DNA from 3 places in the Streptomyces sp. NPDC007875 genome. Region 2 is predicted to be linked to each of the others. Evidence: riboswitches for the same ligand, from Rfam matches in the RefSeq annotation. Region 2 holds a riboswitch; each other region holds the start of a gene.
The links. Region 2 has a riboswitch for thiamine pyrophosphate ahead of ACFYOY_RS00195 (thiamine ABC transporter substrate-binding protein). Riboswitches for the same ligand answer to the same signal wherever they lie in the genome.
Positions count from the first base shown of each region.

Region 1: it holds a riboswitch for thiamine pyrophosphate, as region 2 does, so the genes downstream of both, thiO (glycine oxidase ThiO) here and ACFYOY_RS00195 (thiamine ABC transporter substrate-binding protein) in region 2, are expected to answer to the same signal.
Region 3: it holds a riboswitch for thiamine pyrophosphate, as region 2 does, so the genes downstream of both, thiC (phosphomethylpyrimidine synthase ThiC) here and ACFYOY_RS00195 (thiamine ABC transporter substrate-binding protein) in region 2, are expected to answer to the same signal.

Region 1 is NZ_JBIADZ010000004.1:334,558-341,812, reverse strand. Features, by position in the region: gene ACFYOY_RS10870 (thiazole synthase) at 1-343, opposite strand, end outside; gene thiS (sulfur carrier protein ThiS) at 351-551, opposite strand; gene thiO (glycine oxidase ThiO) at 548-1,738, opposite strand; TPP riboswitch at 1,820-1,933, opposite strand; gene ACFYOY_RS10855 (FAD-dependent oxidoreductase) at 2,492-3,748, shown strand; gene ACFYOY_RS10850 (Rv2175c family DNA-binding protein) at 3,851-4,216, shown strand; gene thiE (thiamine phosphate synthase) at 4,420-5,073, shown strand; gene metF (methylenetetrahydrofolate reductase [NAD(P)H]) at 5,247-6,164, shown strand; gene ACFYOY_RS10835 (hypothetical protein) at 6,211-7,203, shown strand.
Region 2 is NZ_JBIADZ010000001.1:47,674-54,928, forward strand. Features, by position in the region: gene ACFYOY_RS00180 (LOG family protein) at 94-1,191, shown strand; gene ACFYOY_RS00185 (ABC transporter ATP-binding protein) at 1,340-2,377, opposite strand; gene ACFYOY_RS00190 (iron ABC transporter permease) at 2,379-3,992, opposite strand; gene ACFYOY_RS00195 (thiamine ABC transporter substrate-binding protein) at 4,088-5,161, opposite strand; TPP riboswitch at 5,157-5,261, opposite strand; gene rlmN (23S rRNA (adenine(2503)-C(2))-methyltransferase RlmN) at 5,335-6,441, opposite strand; gene ACFYOY_RS00205 (phosphatidate cytidylyltransferase) at 6,514-7,255, opposite strand, start outside.
Region 3 is NZ_JBIADZ010000002.1:296,136-303,390, reverse strand. Features, by position in the region: gene ACFYOY_RS05090 (DUF5326 family protein) at 189-383, shown strand; gene ACFYOY_RS05085 (SsgA family sporulation/cell division regulator) at 798-1,235, shown strand; gene ACFYOY_RS05080 (YibE/F family protein) at 1,414-2,841, opposite strand; TPP riboswitch at 2,913-3,030, shown strand; gene thiC (phosphomethylpyrimidine synthase ThiC) at 3,023-4,792, shown strand; gene ACFYOY_RS05070 (tetratricopeptide repeat protein) at 4,927-6,219, opposite strand; gene ACFYOY_RS05065 (hypothetical protein) at 6,854-7,129, shown strand.

The DNA of each region.
Region 1 (7,255 bases), on a different contig from region 2:
GGCGGGCGGTGAGCACGGCCTCGCCGGCGGTGAAACACCCGGCGGTGTTGGGGAGCGGGCGGATTCCGTGCCGGTTCAGAACGGAGAGCACCGACCCCTGCACCGTGGGGTCGAGCCGCCGCATCGCGACGGTCGTCAACTCGGTGCCGGAGGCCAGCAGCGAGCGCTCCAGGATGTCCAGGCTGGGAGCGCCGCCGGTGCCCATGATCAGACGGGAGCCGAAGTCGGTCCCGGCGATGGTGAGCGGGTCGGGGGCGGCGAGGGGCTCCCGGCCCGGGGCGTTCGGGGTGTTCGCGGCGGTGGTGACGGGCGTGGTGGTCGTGGTGGTCGGGGTGGGAGCCATGGGTGGATCAGCCTCCTTGGACCGCGGTGAGGACCTCGACGCGATCACCGTCGCCGAGCGGGGTCGCGGGCCATTGGGTGCGTGGGACGACCGTCTCGTTGACGGCGGCGGCGACGCCGGAGGGCGCCTGGGTGAGGGTCGCGACAAGCCGGTCGAGGGTGGTCCCGTCCGGGACCTCGCGGGGCTCGCCGTTGACGGAGACGGTCATGGGTGCTGCTCCTGTGCTGGGGTGGGCGCGGCTGCGGGGGCGGCGGCGGGGACGGTCGGGGCTGCCCCGCCGTCCGAGGGGGCCGCGAAGCGCCGTGGGGTGAACGGCCGGGCCTCCGGCGGGAGTTCTCCGCTCGTCAGTGCCTCGGCCATGACATCGCCGGTGATCGGGGTGAGCAGGACGCCGTTGCGGTGGTGGCCGGTGGCCAGCAGCAGCCCCGGCAGCGCGGTCGGGCCGAGCATCGGGGCGTTGTCGGGGGAGCCGGGGCGCAGCCCGGCGCAGGTCTCCACCAGCGGCAGTTCGGTGATGCCGGGCACCACCTCATGGGCGTCCCGCAGCAGTTCGTACACCCCGCCCGCGGTGACCGTGGTGTCCCAGCCCAGCTCCTCGCTGGTGGCGCCGATGACCAGCTCGCCGTTCTCGCGCGGTACCAGGTAGACCGGCCCGCCGCGCACCACGGCCCGTACGGTCCGGGAGAGGAACGGCGCGTACCGCTCGGGCACCGACAGCCGCAGCACCTGCCCCTTGACGGGTCGTACGGGCGGCAGGACGCCGTCGGGGACGCCCGCGAGCCGTCCGCTGAGGCTGCCGGCGGCCAGGACGGTCCGCTCGGCGGCCAGGTGCGTGCCCCCGGTCAGCTCGATCCCGGTGGCGCGGTCGCCGTCCAGCAGCAGCCGCTCCGCGCGGGCGCGGTGGAAGGCGACCCCGGCCCGCTCGCACGCGGTGAGCAGCGCCGCCGTCAGCCGCCGCGGGTCGACCTGGTTGTCGCCGGAGACGCGCAGCCCGCCGTGGACGCCCGGCGCGAGCATCGGTTCCAGGCGGCGGCATTCACGCCCCGTCAGCCATTCGGACTCCAGCCCGAGCCCCTGCTGGAACGTGTGGAGCTCGCGCAGATGGGCGCGGTCGTCGGCGTCGAACGCCACGGCGAGCGTGCCGCACGCACGGTGTCCCACGTCCTGTCCGCTCGCCTCCTCCAGCTCGGCCACGAAGTCCGGATAGCGGCGCGCGGAGGCCAAGTTGAGGCCGAGCAGGGTCTGCTCGCCGTAATGAAGCTCGGTGACGGCAGCCAGCATCCCCGCCGCCACCCAGGCGGCTCCGCCGCCGGGTGCCGGGTCGGCGAGGGCGGTGCGCAGCCCCCGCTGGGCCGCCCGCCAGGCCGTGACCAGGCCGATGATGCCGCCGCCGATGACGAGGGCGTCGTAGCGCCCGTCGGGCGGCTCACCGCCAAGCCCTGAGGTGTGTGGTCCATCGTCGTGACCTGGTGCGTGCGTGGACACGCTGCCCCTCCCTTCGCCGGCATGACCCGGATCAGGTTCGTACGGTCGGAGGCCGTTTCAGCCTCCCTCTCAGCCCGGTACGTCCGGGCTCCCGCGAGTGCTCTGCCCCGCCACCCTAGTACGAGCCCCGAACCCCCCGAAAGACCGGTCACCCCCCACACAACAAGCCCGCACCGCGTTCCCCCGAACCCCACCGGCACCCCACCCCAGCCCCTCCGACGCCTCAACTCAGCTCCCGGCGCTTCCGGCAACTCCAGCCCCTCCGGCGTTTGAGGAGCGGGGTCCGGGGCGGAGCCCCGGCGGGGGTCGAGGGGGCGGAGCTCCTTCGTTCCGGGAAGGGGCGGGGTGGGGGACCACCCGCCGTAGGCGCCCACAGGCCCGCATCCGCTGTCCGACCGCCACCCCAGGTCTCGCTCGAAGCCCCAGCGGCAGCCGAGCAGGCCCAGCGCGGGGCCGAGCAGGACTCAGGGCGAGGGCCGAGCCGCACCCCGCCGGGAGCCGAGCCGCACCCCGCCGGGAGCCGAGCGCACCCCCACCGGGCCCCACCAGCCCCCACGGGGCCAAGGCGGGCCGGAAATCACCCCCACCCACCCCTCCCCTCTGTGCCCGAGATCTCCCCTCGCCCTCTGCGGTCCGCCCCACCAGCCGCAATACAGTGATCGTGTGAGCGATGAGACGACGACGAAGCCGTCCTCGAGCGGCGGCGGCGAACAGCGGGTGGTGATCGTCGGAGCGGGCATGGCGGGGGTGCAGACCGCCGTCGCGCTGCGCGAACAGGGCTGGACGGGGGAGATCGTCCTGCTGGGCGCGGAGACCCACCAGCCCTACGACCGGCCGCCGCTGTCCAAGGCCGTGCTGCTCGGTAAGGCCGAGGGATCGACGCTCGACGTGGACTTCGCCGGGCTCGGCGTCGCGCTGCGGCTCGGCGTCCAGGTCACCGGGCTCCGCACGGACAAGCGGCTCGTCGAGACCGCGACCGGGCAGCTTCCGTATGACGTCCTGGTGATCGCCACCGGCGCCGAGCCGGTCCCGCTGCCGGGCGGCGAGGGCGTGCCCGGCGTCCATCTGCTGCGCACCCTGGACGACGCGGTGCGGCTGCGCCCGGTGCTCGCCCGGCAGCGCGAGATCGCGGTCGTGGGGGCGGGCTGGATCGGTGCGGAGTTCGCCACGGCGGCGCGCGAGGCGGGCTGCGCCGTGACCGTCGTCGAGGCCGCGGACCGGCCGCTGGCGGGCGCCCTCCCGGCCGAGGTCGCGGCCCCCATGGCGGCCTGGTACGAAGACTACGGCGCCCGGCTGGTGACCGGCGCCCGGGTGGCCTCCGTGGACGAGAGCGGGCTGCTGCTCGGCGACGGCACCCGGCTGCGGGCGGGCGCGGTGGTCGTCGGGATCGGGGCCCGGCCGGCCACGGACTGGCTGGCGGGCTCGGGCGTGGAGCTGGCCGAGGACCGCTCCGTCGCCGCCGACGACCGGCTGCGCACCTCAGCGCCGGACGTCTACGCGGTCGGCGACTGCGCCTCCTTCCCGTCCGCCCGCTACGGCACGCGGCTGCTGGTGCACCACTGGGACAACGCGCTGCAGGGGCCGCGCACCGTCGCCGCCAATGTGGTCGGGAGCCGGACGGCCGCCCACTTCCCCGGCGCGGTCTACGACCCGGTGCCGTACTTCTGGTCCGAGCAGTTCGGGCGCTTCGTGCAGTACGCCGGGCACCATTCGGAGGCCGACGAACTGGTCTGGCGCGGCGATCCGGCCGGTGCCGCCTGGTCGGTGTGCTGGCTGCGCGAGGGCGCCCTGGTCGCCCTGCTGGCCGTCGGCCGTCCGCGCGATCTGGCCCAGGGGCGCAAGCTGATCGAGCGCGGCGCCCGGCTGGACCGGACGCGGGCCGAGGACCCCTCGGTGCCGCTGAAGTCGGCCGTCTGCTGACCGGCCGGCCGACCGGTGGGCGGGGCGTGTGGGGCGGGCCGGACGGCCCGCGCGGCGGGCGCCCGGCTACCCACTGTCAGTCCCAGATGGCAGGCTTGTTCCGTGACCGAGATTGACGCAAAGATCGATGCTCTCGTCCCCGCCTGGCTCACCCTCCCCGACGTCGCCGAACGGCTCGGTGTGGAGGTGACGCGCGTCCGGCAGCTGGTCAAGGAGGGCCAGCTGATCGCGGTGCGCCGTGGCGAGAACAGGGTGCTTCAGGTGCCCGAGGAGTTCATCGCCGACGGAAAGGTCGTCAAGGGCCTCGTGGGGACCTTGACGCTGTTGAAGGACGACGGCTTCAGTGACGAAGAGATGCTGGAGTGGCTCTTCACTCCCGACCCGAGCCTGCCCGGCACCCCGGCACGGGCCCTGGGCGAGAATCGCGGTACGGAAGTGAAGCGGCGCGCGCAGGCGCTCGCCGTCTGACGCCGTTTCCGTCCAGCCTTCCGCCGTCTTCCGTACGGGGCTCGTACACAGCTCGTACGGGGCGTGCACAGGGCTGGTCGCTCTCGCGCTTACGTCGACCTTGTCGCACGTAGTCGCACCTAGTCGCACGTTGTCGCACACGGCGTACGGGCCGGGCTCCGCGCACGGCCCGTACGCCGCCGACCCTCCGGGGGTACCGAACCATGTCCACCACCGCCACCGCTCGTGAGCAGCTGGCCGACGCCCGCCTCTATCTGTGCACCGACGCACGGAAGCGCCAGGGCGACCTGCCGGAGTTCCTGGACGCCGTCCTGGCGGCGGGGGTGGACATCGTCCAGCTGCGGGACAAGGAGATGGAGGCGTCCGAGGAGGTGGAGCACCTCCAGGTCTTCGCGGACGCCTGCCGCCGCCACGGAAAGCTGCTCGCCGTCAACGACCGTGCCGATGTCGCGCATGCCATCGGCGCGGATGTGCTCCATCTGGGCCAGGGCGATCTGCCGGTGCCCGCGGCGCGCGCGATCCTCGGCGCGGACGTGCTGATCGGGCGCTCCACGCATGCGGAGGCGGAGGTGGACGCGGCGGCCGTCCAGCCCGGTGTGGACTACTTCTGCACCGGCCCCTGCTGGCCCACCCCCACCAAGCCGGGCCGCCACGCCCCCGGGCTGTCCCTGGTGCGCCACGCCGCGGCGCTCGGCACCGAGCGGCCGTGGTTCGCCATCGGCGGAATCGACGCGTCCAACCTGGATCAGGTTCTGGATGCGGGCGCCCGCCGCATCGTCGTGGTCCGGGCCATCACGGCCGCCGACGACCCGGCGGCGGCGACGGCGGAACTGGCCAAGCGGGTGCGCGCGGCCTGACCGGAGCCCGGCCCCGGCTTTTCACCTGACTTTCACCCGGTTTTCATCCGGCCCGGCCCGTCCGCCGGTCGAGAACGCATCGAACTGTCCGCACTGCGGACAGAAAGCTGGCAAAACCCCCAAATCTCCGGGGTCGGGTGGGCGTAGCCGAGCCGGGTGGATAGCCTGCTCGTATGGCCCTAGGCACCGCTTCCACCAGGACCGATCGCGCCCGGACCGTGCGCGATCTGCTCGCATCGGGCGAGCAGTCGTATTCCTTCGAATTCTTCGCCCCCAAGACGGCGAAGGGCGAGCAGACGCTGTGGAACGCCATCCGCAGGCTGGAAGCCGTCTCGCCCACCTTCGTCTCCGTGACCTACGGAGCCGGCGGATCCTCCCGTGAGGGCACCGTGCGCGTCACAGAGCGCATCGCGACGGACACCACGCTCACCCCCGTCGCCCATCTGACCGCCGTCAACCACTCCCGGGCCGACCTGCGCAACATCATCGGGCAGTACGCCGATGCCGGGATCCGGAACATGCTGGCCCTGCGCGGCGACCCGCCGGGCGACCCCACGGGGGAGTGGATCCGGCACCCCGACGGCCTCACCTACGCCGTCGAGCTGGTCCGGCTGATCAAGGAGTCCGGGGACTTCTGTGTCGGCGTGGCCGCGTTCCCCGAGATGCACCCCCGCTCGCCGGACTGGGACACCGACATCCGTCATTTCATCGACAAGTGCCGCGCGGGCGCCGACTTCGCCATCACGCAGATGTTCTTCTACCCCGAGGACTATCTGCGGCTGCGCGACCGGGTCGCCGCGGCGGGCTGTACGACACCGATCATCCCTGAGATCATGCCCGTCACGAACGTCAAGCAGATCGAGCGGTTCGCGCAGCTCAGCAATGCGGCCTTCCCGCCCGAACTGGCTGAACGGATCCTGGCGGTGAAAGACGACCCGGCGGCGGTACGCTCGATCGGAATCGACTACGCCACAGAGGTGTGCGCGCGGTTGATGGCCGAGGAGATCCCCGGGCTGCACTTCATCACCCTGAACCACTCCCCGGCGACGCTGGAAATCTACGAGAATCTGGGACTGCATCAGCGGTCCTGATCCTGATGACGGCAGCCGACGGGCGGCCGCATTGAGAGGGGCGGGCATGGGCTGGACGGTCCTCTACATCGCATTCGGCGTCGTCGCGCTGTGGCTGCTGGGGGAGGTCCTCCTGCAGTACAAGGCGCGGTTGCGCTGGCGGCTGCTGGCCTTCGTCGGCTTTCTTGGCGTGGTCGTCGGCGTGCTGATCCCGTCGGTTCCGGTGATCGGGGTGGGGGCGATCGCCTTCGCCATAGGCCAGACGTATGTGACGCTCTCCTTCCGGCGCGGCTTCGCCGCGGGCTGGGCGCTGAGCGGCGGGCTGCCCGGGCTGCTCGGACGCGAGGAGCGCGGCCCCCGGCCGGACGACGCGGACAAGGAGCCGATCCTCGAGGTGTCCGACCTGGAGGCGGTCCCGGCGGCGCAGCCGGAGCCGCCCACGTACCGGCCTCAGCCGCTGCCCGACGACACCGGCGAGTACGGCGTCTACGAGGAGCCGTCGGCCTTCACCCCGGCCGCGGGCGCCTACGGCGGCGAGGCGGCCGGTGGCTACAGCGCGTACGAGACGTACGGCGGCTACGGCTCACAGCAGGATCACAGCCAGGGGCACGGCCAGAACTACGGCCAGGATGTCTACGCGGACCAGATGGGCCAGGGCGGGCAGTACGGCTACGGGAACGAGGCGTACGCGGCCTACGGCCAGGACCCGTACGGCGGCGCCCAGCCCGAGCCCCAGGCCCAGCCCTATGAGCAGCAGGCTTACGACCAGCAGGCTTACGGTCAGCAGCAGTACGGCGACCAGTACGCGGCCTACGGCCAGCAGGATCCGTACGGCGGCGGGGCCTACGGCGGCGACCACTGGGCGGCCGACGCCTCCTACCCCTCGCCGGATCCGGCGTACGACGTGATGCAGCCCGGCGGGCCCTGGGTGCCGCAGCAGCGCGAAGGCGACGCCGCGCCCGCGCCGGACCAGCAGGCGTACCCGTACCAGCAGCAGCAACAGGGTCAGGCCCAGGGCCAGGGCTACCCCCAGGGCTTCGACGAGCAGTACCGCTACTGAGCAGACGGCAGCGCCGCTGAGCCCCGCTGCCAGATGAGCCCGCTGCCAGATG
Region 2 (7,255 bases):
TTGGTGTCCATGCCTGGATTGTGCGACCGAGCGGCCCGGTCACGATTACCTCAATCCACAGACCCCCGCCTCCGGTGTGATTAGCATGTCGGCGTGCAGGAACCAGACCGGGAAATAGAGTCCATCGAGGAGTTCGACCAGGTCGTCGCCCGCGGCACCCTGGCCGGGTTCCGGGTCCAGTCCGTGGACCTGACGAGCCGTACGGCCGCCCTCCTCTCCACCGACACCAGCGAGGCGGTCTTCCTCGGCTGCCCGATGGAGTCCGAGGCGGCCGCGAAGGTCCGGGCGGGGAGTGCGCTGGTGTTCCCTCCGGTGCCGGATCTGCCGTTCGACCCGTACCGCGGCACCCTCTACTCGCCCGCGCAGCTCTTCGAGGGCCTCACGGAGCACGGTTACGCGCGGACGCCGGACGCGCTCGCCTACGCCTGGTTCCAGCGGACCAAGACGGACGGCGACATCTTCGCCTCGATGCTGCGCTCCATCCACGACGACGCGATCTCCGACGCGCTCGACGAATTCCTCGTCGGGACGCGGGTGGTGGGCGTCATGGGCGGCCATGCGCTGGAGCGCGGCTCCGACGGGTTCGCGGGCGCCGCACGCCTCGGACGGGCCCTGGCGCGGACCGGTCTCACGGTCGCGACGGGCGGCGGGCCGGGCGCGATGGAGGCCGCGAACCTGGGCGCCTACGCGGCCCCGCACGAGGACGCGATGCTGGACGAGGCGCTCGAACTGCTCGGCAAGACGCCCTCGTTCCGGCCGTCCATCGGGGCGTGGGCCGAGGCCGCCTTCGCGGTGCGCGAACGCTGGCCGGACGGCGGGGCGTCGGTCGGCATCCCCACCTGGTTCTACGGACACGAGCCGCCGAGCGCGTTCGCCTCGCACATCGCCAAGTACTTCGCCAACGCCACCCGGGAGGACGGGCTGTTGGCGCGCTCGACCGCGGGCGTGGTCTTCCTGCCGGGCGCTGCCGGGACCGTCCAGGAGATCTTCGACAACGCGACGCCGAACTACTACGAGTCGCGCGGTGAGCCCACCCCGATGGTGCTGGTGGACCGGGACCACTGGACACGGCGGCTGCCGACCTGGCCACTGCTCGAAGCGCTCGCGGAGGGGCGGTCCATGAAGGCCCGTATCGCACTGGTGGACTCGGTGGACGAGGCACCCGAGGCACTGCTGTCGCTGCTGGGCTGACCCGACGTCAAGAAGGCCCCGGCACGCACGGGTCCTCGTGCCAGGGGCCCGGCGCGCCGGAGGCCCCCCGCGTTGGTCCGCACTTCGGCGCGCCGCAGTCCAGGCGTCAGCCCATGACGCAAGGGGCCCGGCGCCAGGAACCCAGGCGTCAGGACGCGACGTCCAACAGCACCACATCGGCCGCGTCGAAGGCCACCCCCACCCGGGCCCCCGCCTCCGGGGCGTCCCGCAGAGCGCAGGACGCCTCCAGAGGAGGCGCGGCCGGGTCCGGCAGCCGCAAAATGAGCGCCACATGGTCGCCGCGGAAGGTGTGCGTCTCCACGGTGCACGCCAGCCCCTCCTCGGGGTCCGTCAGCCGCACCCCGGCCGGGCGGACCAGCAGCCTGGTGGGGCCCGGCCGGGAGCCGGGCGGAACGGGCAGCTTGCCCCAGCGGGTGTCGGCGACCCCGCCTTCCACGATCCCGTCGACCACATTGTCGAAGCCGAGGAAGCGGGCGACGAACTCGGTGGCGGGCCGCTGCCACACCTCCAGCGGGGTGCCGGTCTGGGCGATCCGGCCGTTGTCCATCACCACCACCCGGTCCGCGAGCGCGAACGCCTCCCCCTGGTCGTGGGTGACCGCGAGGACGGTGGTCCCCAACCGCGCGAAGAGCTCGCGGAGCTCCACCACCAGTCGCTCCCGCAGCCCCCGGTCGAGCTGGCCCAGCGGCTCGTCCAGCATCAGCAGCTTGGGCCGCGGGGCCAGCGCGCGGGCGAGCGCCACCCGCTGCTGCTCGCCGCCGGAGAGGGAGTCGACGGAGCGGCGCTGGGCGCCCGGCAGCCCCACCAGCTCCAGCAGTTCGGCGACCCGGCGATCCGCCTCCGCGCGCCCCACCTTGCGCATCCGCAGCCCGAAGGCGACGTTGCCGCCCACGTCCCGCTGCGGGAACAGCTGGTGGTCCTGGAACATCAGCCCCACCCCGCGCCGGTGTGTGGGCACCCCGTTCTGGTCCTGTCCGGCGAGCCACACGCGGCCGGCGTCGGCGGGCTGCAGCCCGGCCACCACGCGCAGCATCGTGGACTTGCCGCTTCCGCTCGGGCCCAGCACACAGACCGTCTCGTGCTCGGCGACCTCCAGAGCCACGGCGTCCAGCGCGTCGCGCCGGCCGAACCTTACGGTCACCTCGTCCAGTCGCAGCAGCGTCATATCAGAACTCTCCGGAACGGTCGGTGCGGATGCGCTCGAGCGCCAGCAGCGATCCGGCGCAGACCAGCATCAGGATCGTGCTCAGGGCCATCGCCTGCCCGTAGGTGAGCTGTCCGGCCCGGCCCAGGAAGCGGGCGATGGCCACCGGGAGGGTCGGCTGATCGGGGCGCGCGATGAAGACGGTCGCCCCGAACTCGCCCAGGGAGACGGCGAACGCGAAGCCCGCCGCGACCGCGACGGCCCGTCCCACCAGCGGCAGGTCCACTTCCCGCCAGACCCGCCACGGGGACGCCCCGAGCACGGCCGCCGCCTCCCGGAGCCGGTGGTCCACCGCCCGCAGCACGGGCAGCATGGTCCGTACGACGAAGGGCACGCCCACCAGGGCCTGGGCGAGCGGCACCAGGACCCAGGAGGCACGCAGATCCAGCGGGGGCTCGTCGAGGGCGATCAGGAACCCGAATCCCACGGTGACGGCCGAGGTACCCAGGGGCAGCATCAGCAGCGCGTCGAAGCCCCGTACCAGCCTGCCCGCCTTACGGGTGAGCGCGGCGGCGGCGAGGCCGCCCACGGCGAGCGCGAAGACGGTGGCGACCGCCGCGTACCGCAGGGAGTTCCCGATGGCCTCCATGGGGGCCACGAAGAAGGTGCCTCCGCTGTCGGCGGACGACTTGAGCGCCTCGTAGTAGGTGAAGCCGTAGCCGTCCGGTCCGTTCAGCGAGCGTTCCACCAGCACCGCGAGCGGTGTCACGATCAGCAGCGCGACCACCGCCAGCACGCCCCACAGCAGCGCCCACTGGGCCGGGCCGTTCGGCCGGCGCGCCGTGCGGCCGGGATCGACGAGCCGCAGGGCGCTCTCCCGGCGCCTTACGGTCCACGCGTGCAGGGCCAACACGGCCGCGACCGCGGCGAACTGGACGAGGGTGAGCACCGCGGCCGTGGGCAGGTCGAGCAGCTGCGCGGTCTGCCGGTAGATCGCCACCTCCAGGGTGGCGTAACGGGGGCCGCCGAGGATCTGGATCACGCCGAAGGAGGTGAAGGTGAACAGGAACACCATCAGCGCGGCGGCGGCCACGGCGGGCGCCAGCGCGGGCAGCGTCACCCGGCGCCAGGCCGACAGCCGGCTCGCGCCGAGCACCCGCGCGGCCTCCTCCTGGCGCGGGTCGAGCTGGGCCCACAGCCCGCCGACGGTCCTGACGACGACCGCGTAGTTGAAGAAGACATGGGCCAGGAGGATCGCCCAGACGGAGGTGTCGAGCCGCACCCCCCACAGCTCGTCCAGCAGCCCGCCCCGGCCGAGCAGGGCCAGGAAGGCCGATCCGGCGACGACGGTCGGCAGGACGAACGGCACGGTCACCAGGGCCCGCAGCAGCCCCTTGCCGGGGAAGTCGAAGCGGGCGAAGACATAGGCGCCGGGCAGCGCGACCGCGAGCGTGAGGGTGGTCGACGCGACCGCCTGCCAGCAGGTGAACCACAGGACGTCCAGCGTCGCCGGGTCGGTCACCACCTCGGCGATCCGGCCGAACCGCCACTGCCCGCCGACGCGCAGCCCCCGGGTGACGATGGCCGCTACGGGATAGGCGAAGAAGACCGCGAAGAAGGCGAGCGGCACCGCCATCAGGGCGAGCCGGAGGGCGAGCGCGCGACGGCCGCCGCCGTCTGCCCTGTCGGCCTTACGGTGGCCGTCGGCCGTCTTACGGTTCTCGCGGGGCTCTACAGGACCAGCGAGGACCATGTCTTGACCCACGGCTCACGGTTCTTGGCGATCTTCTGCGGTGCCAGGGTGGCCGAGTCGGCGATCCTGGCCCCGTACCGGGTGAACAGCTCCGGCAACTTGGCGTCCTCGCGCGCCGGGTTGACGTACATGTTCAGCGGGACGTCCTCCTGGAACCGCTTGCTCAGCAGGAAGTCCAGTAGCGCCTTGCCGCCCTTGGTGTTGCCCGCGCCGTTCAGCAGCCCGGCGAACTCCACCTGCCGGAAGCAGGTGCCCGTCGCCACCCCGGTGGGGGCCTTGGCGGGCTTGGCCTTGGCGTCGGCCACCTCGGCGGGCGGGCTCGAGGCGTAGGAGACGACGAGCGGCCGGTCGCCCTTGCCGCCGCCGGCCGAGCCGGAGAACCGGTCGTAATACGCCTGCTCCCAGCCGTCGACAACCTCGACGCCGTTGGCCCGCAGCTTCTTCCAGTAGCCCTTCCAGCCGTCGTCGCCGTACTTGGCGGCCGTGGCGAGGAGGAAGCCGAGACCGGGGGACGAGGTGGCCGCGTTCTCTGTGACGAGGAGGTTCTTGTAGGCGGGCTTGGTCAGATCCTCCAGCGTCCGAGGCGGCGCCAGCTTCTTGTCGGCGAAGTACTTACGGTCATAATTGACGCAGATGTCGCCGAAGTCGACGGGGGTGACGCGGTGCTCGGCCCGGTCGAGCTGAAGGGCCGCCGGGACCTTGTCCAGGCCCTTCGCCGTGTAAGGGGTGAACAGGTCGTTGTCGAGCGCCCGGGACAGCAGGGTGTTGTCGACGCCGAAGAACACATCGCCCTGGGGATGGCCCTTGGACAGGATCGCCTGGTTGACGGCGGCTCCCGCGTCGCCCCCGGCCTGCACCCGCACCTTGTAGCCGGTCTCCTTGGTGAACTCCTTGAGGACCGCCTTGGATGCCGCGAACGAGTCGTGCGTGACCAGGGTGACCGTCTTGGAGTCCGCGCCGCTCTTGGACTCCTCGCCGCAGCCGACGAGCGCGCCCAAGGCCAGTGAGCCGAGGAGGGCGGCTGAGATGGCACGCCGAAGCTGGCTGTTCATGATGATGCTGACTCCCTACGCCGGTATGACCCGGATCAGGTCCGAGGGTCTGCGGCCGTGCCGCACTCTCAGCGCTCTGAGCGCTCCCCTGTCGGAATGTTCATTTGTGCGGATGTTCACTTTTACGACGATCACATGATGCAACGATGCTCAGGCACCGTATCAGCCGGTCGTCAGCGCTCCGAAGCCGCCAGCTGCCCGCAGGCCCCGTCGATCTCCTGGCCACGGGTGTCCCGGACGGTCACCGGCACCCCGTGGGCCTCCAGGGCTGCCACGAACGCCTTCTCGTCCTCGGGCCGGGACGCCGTCCACTTGGAGCCGGGCGTCGGGTTCAGCGGAATGAGGTTCACATGCACCCGGCGGCCCTTGAGCAGCCGGCCGAGCAGATCGGCGCGCCACGCCTGGTCGTTGATGTCCTTGATCAGCGCGTACTCGATGGAGACCCGGCGGCCGGACTTCTCCGCGTACTCCCACGCGGCGTCCAGGACTTCGCGCACCTTCCAGCGGGTGTTGACCGGCACGAGGGTGTCGCGCAGCTCGTCGTCGGGCGCGTGCAGCGACACCGCGAGCCGGCACTTGAACCCCTCGTCGGCGAAGCGCAGCATCGCCGGCACGAGGCCGACGGTCGAGACGGTGATCCCGCGCTGCGAAAGGCCGAGGCCGTCGGGCTCGGGGTCGGTGAGCCGGCGGATGGCGCCGACGACGCGGTTGTAGTTGGCCAGCGGCTCGCCCATGCCCATGAAGACGATGTTGGACAGCCGGGCCGGCCCACCGGGGATCTCACCGTCGCGGAGGGCCCGCATCCCGTCGACGATCTGGTGCACGATCTCGGCGGTGGACAGATTGCGGTCCAGGCCCGCCTGGCCGGTGGCGCAGAACGGGCAGTTCATCCCGCAGCCCGCCTGTGAGCTGATGCACATGGTCACCCGGTCCGGGTAGCGCATCAGAACGGACTCCACGAGCGTGCCGTCGAAGAGCCGCCACAAGGTCTTGCGCGTGGTGTCGTCGTCGCAGCTGATGTGGCGCACCACGCTCATCAGCTCCGGCAGCAGCCCGGCGGCCAGCTTCTCGCGCGCGGCGGCCGGTATGTCGCTCCACTGTGCGGGGTCGTCGACGTAGCGCGCGAAGTAGTGACGCGACACCTGACTGGCCCGGAAGGGCTTCTCCCCGAGGGCGGCGACGGCCTCCCGGCGCTCGGCGGGTGTGAGGTCGGCAAGATGCCGCGGGGGCTTCTTGGCCCCACGCGGCGCGACGAAGGTGAGTTCTCCGGGCTTAGGCATGGTTCACCCAGTGTCGCAGACGTACGAAGGGCCCCGCGCCATGTGTGGCGCGGGGCCTGTGGGCCGGCGTCGTCAGCCGCCGCCCACGAAGATCACCAGCAGCAGCCACACCACCGGCGCGGTGGGCAGCAGCGAGTCGAGCCGGTCCATGATCCCGCCATGGCCGGGCAGCAGCTTGCCCATGTCCTTGATGCCGAGGTCCCGCTTGATCATGGACTCGCCGAGGTCGCCCAGGGTCGCGCTGACCGCGACGGCGAGGCCGAGCAGCAGGCCCTGCCACCAAACGCCGTCGTCGATGAGGTACTGCATGCACAGCGCGCCCGCGACCATCGCGAAGGTCACCGCGCCCAGCAGCCCCTCGCGGGTCTTGCCGGGGCTGATCCGCGGCGCCAGCGGATGCTTGCCGAAGCGCCAGCCCACCGCGTACGCCCCCGTGTCGCTGACCACGGTCAGCAGCAGGAAGGTGAGGACCCGCCACGGGCCGTCCTCGGTGTCGAGCATGAGTGCCACGAAGGTGGCCAGGAACGGCACGTAGAAGGCGGCGAAGACGCCCGCGGTGACATCCCTGAGATAGTTGTCGGGCGGCTCGGTCATCCGCCAGACCAGCACCGCGAGCGCCGTGAGCGCCACCGCCACCACCGCGCCCTGGGCACCGCGCACATAGCCGGCGACGATCATTGCGACCCCGCCGACGGCGAGCGGCACCAGGGGGACCCGGATGTCCTTGCGCTCGGTCAGCCGCGAGGTCAGCTCCCAGAGCCCGACCACCACCGCGACCGCTACCACGCCGACGAACACGGGCTTGTAGATGAAG
Region 3 (7,255 bases), on a different contig from region 2:
CTGATGCCGTCCGCGGGCTTGTCCACCGCGGAGCCGATGGGTGGCCGGACGGTCCCGTAGGGGTCCGGTCAGGGGAGGACGGGGGCCGCGGGACACCCGCGCGCTTCCGTCCCGTCCTAGCATCGACGGCAGGGAAGACCGGCCGTCGGCGTCCGGACCCACGGCTCGGAGAGAAAGCAGGGAGTTACGTGACCACGAAGGGGATATTCCGGGGCTTGCCATGGTGGGTGACCTGGATCGCGATACCGGTCCTCATCCTCGCCGTGTTCGGCGGTCTGATCATGAGCGTGATCGGGTTCCTGGTGAGCTTTGTCTTCAAGGCGCTGCTGCTGGTGGCGCTGATCGCCGGGCTGATCTACGTCGTACGGAAGTTCACCGCCTGACCCGCCCCGCGGCGCTCGCCGCGTCCCCCAGGGCCTGACGCATCCCCGCAGGCCCTGCGGACCCCCACCGCGCGCTGATACGCCGCGCGGGGGATACCGCCGGGGCGGGAGCGCGGCCCGGCGCCACCCCTGCCGTTAGAGTGCGAGATCTCGGCGTTCTTCCTCTCGGCGTCTGCCTCGCAACAACACCCCGGGGGTGCCTGTTGACGACAGCGATCTTCGATACGGCCGGTGCGCCGGCCCCGATCTCCCGCCCACCGGGCCCACGTCGTCCGGCCCCGCGGGTCTCCCCATGGCAACACTGGCCATTTTCGTTCCCTCACACGAGGCAAACCGACTCCGCACAGCAATCGAGTCGCTACGCTCCAGAGTCGGCCATGCGCAAACAACCCGGGGCGGCGAACGATGCGTGACATGCGTGACACAGTTCAGGCGGAAGTGACGATGACCTTCCTGGTCTCGCAGGATCTCTCCTTCCGGATCCCGGTCGAGCTGTCCTACGACAGCAGCGACCCCTATGCCGTCGAGATCACCTTCCACCTGCCCGGCGACGCGCCGGTGAGCTGGGCCTTCGCGCGGGAATTGCTGCTGGACGGGCTGAGCAGACCCACCGGTGAGGGGGATGTGCGCATCGCTCCCGCCTCCCCCGAGGGGCTCTCGGACGTCTTCATCAGACTCCAAGTCGGCTGTGAACGGGCCCTGTTCCGGGCCGGGGCCGCCCCCCTGGTGGCCTTCCTCGATCGGACGGACCGGGTGGTGCCTTTCGGCCAGGAGCCGGCGGCCTGCGATCCGGCCGGCGATCTCGACGCCGAACTCCACCGCATCCTGGCCGAGGACCGGTACGCGGGCTGAGGGCCGGATACGCGGCGGCGGGCCGAGGACCGGTGTGCCGCGGCCGAACCGTCCGCCATCACCGAACCGGCCGGATGACCGAGCCGGCCGGGCGGCGTGCCCGGGGGGCTGAGGTTCTCGTCGCACAACGGCTCGTCGTGCCTCCACCCGGCGGCTCGGCGCGCTGTCGCCCGGCCGCTCAGCGCGTCTTGGGTCGGCGCCGCCGCCCGCGTCCGCCCCGGCCGGTCCGGGCTTCCTGGGTGCCGCCCGCGTCGGCCCCTCGCTCCGGGCCGCCGTCCACCGCCTGGGTGCGGTCCGCGGAGACCACGAGCACGGCCAGCGCCGTGGTCACCGGCACCGAGGCGACGAGCCCGATGCTGCCCACCAGCGTCCGTACGATCTCCTCCGCGACGATCTCGCTCGTGGCGACCGTGCCCACACCGCTGTCCGCGATGGAGAACAGCAGCAGCAGCGGAAGCGACGCGCCCGCGTACGCCAGCACCAGCGTGTTCACGACGGAGGCGATGTGGTCCCGCCCGATCCGCATCGCCGCCCCGTAGAGCCTGCGCCGGGACGTGGTCGGGTCCGCGGCCCTCAGCTCCCACACCGCCGAGGTCTGGGTGACCGTCACATCGTCCAGCACGCCCAGCGAGCCGATGATCACGCCCGCGAGCAGCAGCCCGCGTATCTCGATGTTCGGATAGAGGCCGTGCACCAGCCCGGTCTGGTCGTCCGTGTTCCCGGTCAGGCTCGCCCAGGCGATGAACAGCGAGCCCAGCACCCCGATCAGCAGCAGTGACACCAGTGTGCCGAGCACGGCGACCGATGTACGGGCCGTCAGCCCATGGCACATATAGAGCGCGAGAAGCATGATCGCGCTGCCCCCGACGACCGCGACCACCAGCGGATTGGAACCCTGGAGTATCGCCGGGAGGATGAACAGCGTCAGCACCCCGAAGCTGATCGCCAGCGCTACCAGGGCGAACACCCCGCGCAGCCGCCCCACCACCACGACGGCGAGCGCGAACAGCCCCGCCAGCAGCGCCATCGGCATCGACCGGTCGACGTCGGACACGGAGTACTGCAGGTCCTTGGGCGCCTTGGGGGCGTACGCCAGCTTCAGTTCCTGCCCGGCGCTGAACTGACGTGAGGCGTTGGGCTGGACGATTTCGGGGAAGGTGCGGCCTTTGTCCTTGCCCGAGGTGACCTCGATGGTGGCCTTCTCGCAGACGCTCTTCTTCCCGCCCTGCCCGGGGGTGCCGTTCTGGGCGGCGCTGTCCTGGCCGGGCTCGGTGGGCGCCTGCGGCTGGGCGTTGACGTCGGCGCAGCTCACCTCCTCGACCTTCACCACCCGTCCGGCGACCGTCTGCTGGTCGAAGCCGAGACCGCTGCGGCCGCTCGCCTTGTGGTCGGGCGTGCCGCCCGGCCAGAGCACGATCAGACCGGCGACGACGGCGACGGCGAAGGGGATGAGCACCGCCGCGATGATCTTGCGGAGGCGGGCGGAGACGGGAGCGGCGGGGCCATGACCGTGGGAGTGGCCGTGGGAATGGCCATGGCCCTGGTCGTGCGCCTGATCGGAGGGGCGGGGCTGCTCGGGCGGGTGGTCCTGCTGGATGGCGGTCACGGTCGCATCATCGCAAGAGGAGTGGGCCCCCTGTTCAGCACTGTGGATAAACCGTTAGCGTGGGCACGAACCTTTGCAATCGCGGGAGCTCGGAGCACCGGGCTGAGAGGGCGCTGACGCTGACAGCTGCGCCGACCGCTGAACCTGTTACCGGGTAATGCCGGCGTAGGGAGTGGGTCTCATGACTCAGCAGGATGCACCATCGCGCGCCGAGAACGCCGAATTCGGCTGGCATAAGGGATATGTCGCGGGTTCGCGCCCGGACCTTCACGTCCCGGTCCGCCGAGTGCACCTCACCAACGGCCAGGACGTGACGCTGTACGACACCTCCGGCCCGTACACCGACCCCACCATCGAGACGGATGTCCGCCGTGGCCTTGCGCCGCTGCGGCAGAACTGGATCGTCGCCCGCGGCGACACGGAGGAGTACGCGGGCCGTCCCGTCCGCCCCGAGGACGACGGGATCAAGCACACCTCGCCCCGCGGGGGGCTGCGCAACCTCGACGCGGTCTTCCCCGGCCGCCCACGCCAGCCGCGGCGCGGCCGCGCGGGCGTCCCCGTGACCCAACTCGCGTATGCGCGGCGGGGCGAGATCACGGCGGAGATGGAGTACGTGGCGATCCGCGAGAACGTCTCCCCCGAGGTGGTCCGGGAGGAGATCGCGGCGGGCCGCGCCGTCCTCCCGGCCAATGTCAACCACCCGGAGATCGAGCCGATGATCATCGGCAAGCGGTTCCTGGTGAAGGTCAACGCCAATATCGGCAACTCCGCCGTCACCTCCTCGATCGAGGAGGAGGTCGAGAAGATGACCTGGGCGACCCGCTGGGGCGCCGACACGGTCATGGACCTCTCGACCGGCCGCAACATCCACACCACCCGCGAGTGGGTGCTGCGCAACTCCCCGGTCCCCATCGGCACCGTGCCGCTCTATCAGGCGCTGGAGAAGGTCGACGGCAGGGCCGAGGAGCTGACCTGGGAGATCTACAAGGACACGGTCATCGAACAGGCCGAGCAGGGCGTCGACTACATGACCGTCCACGCCGGCGTCCGGCTGCCGTACGTCCCGCTGACCGCCCGCCGCAAGACCGGCATCGTCTCCCGCGGCGGCTCCATCATGGCGGCATGGTGCCTCGCCCACCACCAGGAGTCCTTCCTCTACACGCACTTCGAGGAGCTGTGCGAGATCCTCGCGGCGTATGACGTCACGTACTCACTGGGCGACGGACTGCGCCCGGGGTCGATCGCCGACGCCAACGACGAGGCGCAGTTCGCGGAGTTGCGCACGCTCGGCGAGCTCAACCGTATCGCCAAGGAACACGGCGTCCAGACGATGATCGAGGGCCCGGGCCATGTCCCGATGCACAAGATCAAGGAGAACGTCGACCTCCAGCAGGAGATCTGCGAGGAGGCCCCCTTCTACACCCTGGGCCCCCTCACCACCGATATCGCCCCCGCCTACGACCACATCACCTCGGGCATCGGCGCCGCGATGATCGCCTGGTGGGGCACGGCGATGCTCTGCTACGTCACGCCCAAGGAGCACCTGGGCCTGCCGGACCGCGATGACGTCAAGACCGGCGTGATCACCTACAAGATCGCCGCCCACGCGGCCGACCTGGCCAAGGGCCATCCGGACGCCCAGGCATGGGACGACGCGCTCTCCGACGCGCGCTTCGAATTCCGCTGGGAGGACCAGTTCAACCTGGCCCTGGACCCGGACACGGCCCGCTCCTTCCACGACGAAACCCTCCCGGCGGAACCGGCCAAGACGGCGCACTTCTGCTCGATGTGCGGGCCCAGGTTCTGCTCGATGAAAATTAGCAGAAGCATCACAGAGCAGTTCGGCGGCGACGCCGACGCGACGCCCGAGGAGATCGAGGCGGGGATGCTCCAGAAGTCCAAGGAGTTCGCGGCAGCGGGCAACCGCGTGTACTTGCCGCTCGCGGACTGATCCCCTGCCCGTGCCAGTGAGCGGTGGAGGCTTCCTACGGCTTCCATCGCTCGCTGTGCCCCACCACGAGATCGCACAACACGGTCCGGGCCCCGCTCCATGAGGATGCGGGGCCCGGACCATGTGTATCGGGTTCAGAAGGGAAGCTCGGGTCTGGCGGTGCCGCGTTTGATGGTCATGATCTGTTCGTGGAAGTCTCGTGCCGCGGCTTCGCGTGGGTACCTGGCGCGTAGTTCCCTGTCCAGCTCGTCGGCGACTAAAAGCAGGGACGGGAGGGACTTGCGGTCGGCTTCCAGGGCCGTGGTGCCCATGCCGATGGCTTCTTCGATCTCGCCCGTGCGGGCGGCGGCGACTCCGAGCGTGAGGCGGGCTTCTGCGGCGCGCATGGGTGAGATCTCGGTGCCGTCGGGGCCGGTGCTGATGCGGATCACTGAGCGGGCGTGGGTGGCGGCGCGCTCGTCGTCTCCGAGGAGACGGTAGGCGTCCATCTCGTAGAAGTCCCACTTGTCCGGGTCGATGATGAAGTGATGTTCGGGGTGGTCCGGCCTGGGAAGTCGGTCCAGCCTGGCGCGTCCGGCGTCGAGGGACTGGCGGACGAGTCGGGCGTCTCCCATGCGGGCAGCGGCGCGTGCCTTGTGGGCGTAGAGCTGGACGCCGACAGAGTGCGTCTGGTCCGCCACATGCCCGGCCTCGACGGCGTTGAGCATGTCCTGCCAACGGCTCTGGGTGAGGGCGAACCACGCTTCGATCTCCCACGCCCAAGCCTTGATCTCGCTGTGCCCTGCCTCCTCGCCAATCCGGAGCGCGGCGGCCTTGCTGAGATTGGCGGCCTCGCGCTGGCCCCGGTCGTACTGGACGCACGCGTTCAGTAGGAACAGCCATCCGGTGTCCACGAGGAGTTCCCGGTGCTGGCGGAGGGTCATCCGGCCTTCGAGCTGCTTGGTGACGTACTGCAAGCCGTTCCGGGTGCGGTCGTGCAGGTAGTCGGCGTCGGCGTAGGGGTATGCACGGGCCAGTTGGTCAATGCCTTCCTCGATCGATTCCAGGGCCGCGCTGTTGATGCTGGACATCTCCGTGCGCCGCAGCATCTCCGCGATGTCCCAGATACCAGCGCCACCCTGTGAGATCAGGGTGCTTGGATCTTCCAGGTGAGTGGTCCTGGCGGGTCGCTCCAGCTCCCAGGGGCGCGGGGCGACTCCCGCGAGGTGACCGGGGATGCGTAGACCATCCACCACTTCGAGGATCTTGTGGAACTGAGTGATCCGTGGGCGAACACCCCTGCCGTCGGTCTCGGGTCGGGCCATCTTGCCGATGTGCTCGCGCTTGTAGCCGACGGCCTCGGCGATCTTGGCGTAGCTGATGTTTCCGTGGAGCTTGGCCAGTCTGAAGACTTCGCCGAAGTCGTGGTTGGCGATCGCCGACCGCACGTCCGCGCGCTCTAGTACATGAGGCGGGAGAGCTGCCGGTGTCGGTGCAGCTTCGGTCATCTCACTTCCCCATCGTGATTGACCTACGTCTCTTCTGGTCCGATCTTCGTTCTGATCTGTGTGCCCTCTCGTCTCGCGAGTGTACCCACGAGGGGGGTCCCCAAGAGGGGGGAGCGACGGCCGGGACCTGGGGTGCAATCTCGGGTCACCCTGCCGGGAGGGTCTCGGCAGGTGTGATCAGAGATGGCGGTCCGTGTCGTGAACGCGAGGGAAACCCGGCAACGTGACCACGCGATGAATAAGCGGCCTCGTTTACTGCCGTGGCCGAACACGGCAGGGCGGCCTTGTTACCTGGTGACGGATGACAGCGACAGTCCGCTGTCGCAACTGGCTGACGAGATGGAGGCAGTACAACTCCACACTGCATCCGAACTTCTGGGCCGCGCGGGCATGTTGCTTGCTGATCCCCAAGCGGGCGAGGTTGAGATGCGGTTCTTGGTCAAGCGCCTGTGTGAAGGGCTGCGGGACACGCTGAGGGTCGCCGAAAGCCGGGGCGGGCGGCTGCCTGCCTTATCTGACGGTGAGCCGCACGATCGCTCCTATGGCCCTTCTGCGCATGAGGGCGGGAGGCCGAATGAGTAGGGCTCTGTCCGGGACCTCGAAGGAGTGGCACGTCTATCCCGTGCCGGGGCGGGGCCTGCGCCGTGAAAAGGACGGCAATCTTGTGCTGCCTCTGGCGGTGGCCCGCTGCGGAAAACACCTCACGCTTGCGCCGCTTGTGCTGACGGTGGCGGAGGCGGAGCAGTTGCATGCCGCCTTGTGTTACGCGCTCGGCGGCGAGCCCGCGCCCGAGGACGCGCCGGAGTGCCGAAAGCCGGTGCGCTACCCGGGTGGCCGACAGAGGTACTGAGGTCGGTTCGGACGGAATCACGCGCAACAACTGAAGAAGCATCACCGGACCACCCCTCCGCCTGGACAGCTCGGGGTGGTCCGGCTGGGGATCGATGAACCCCGGTGCCGATGGTACCGGGGTCGT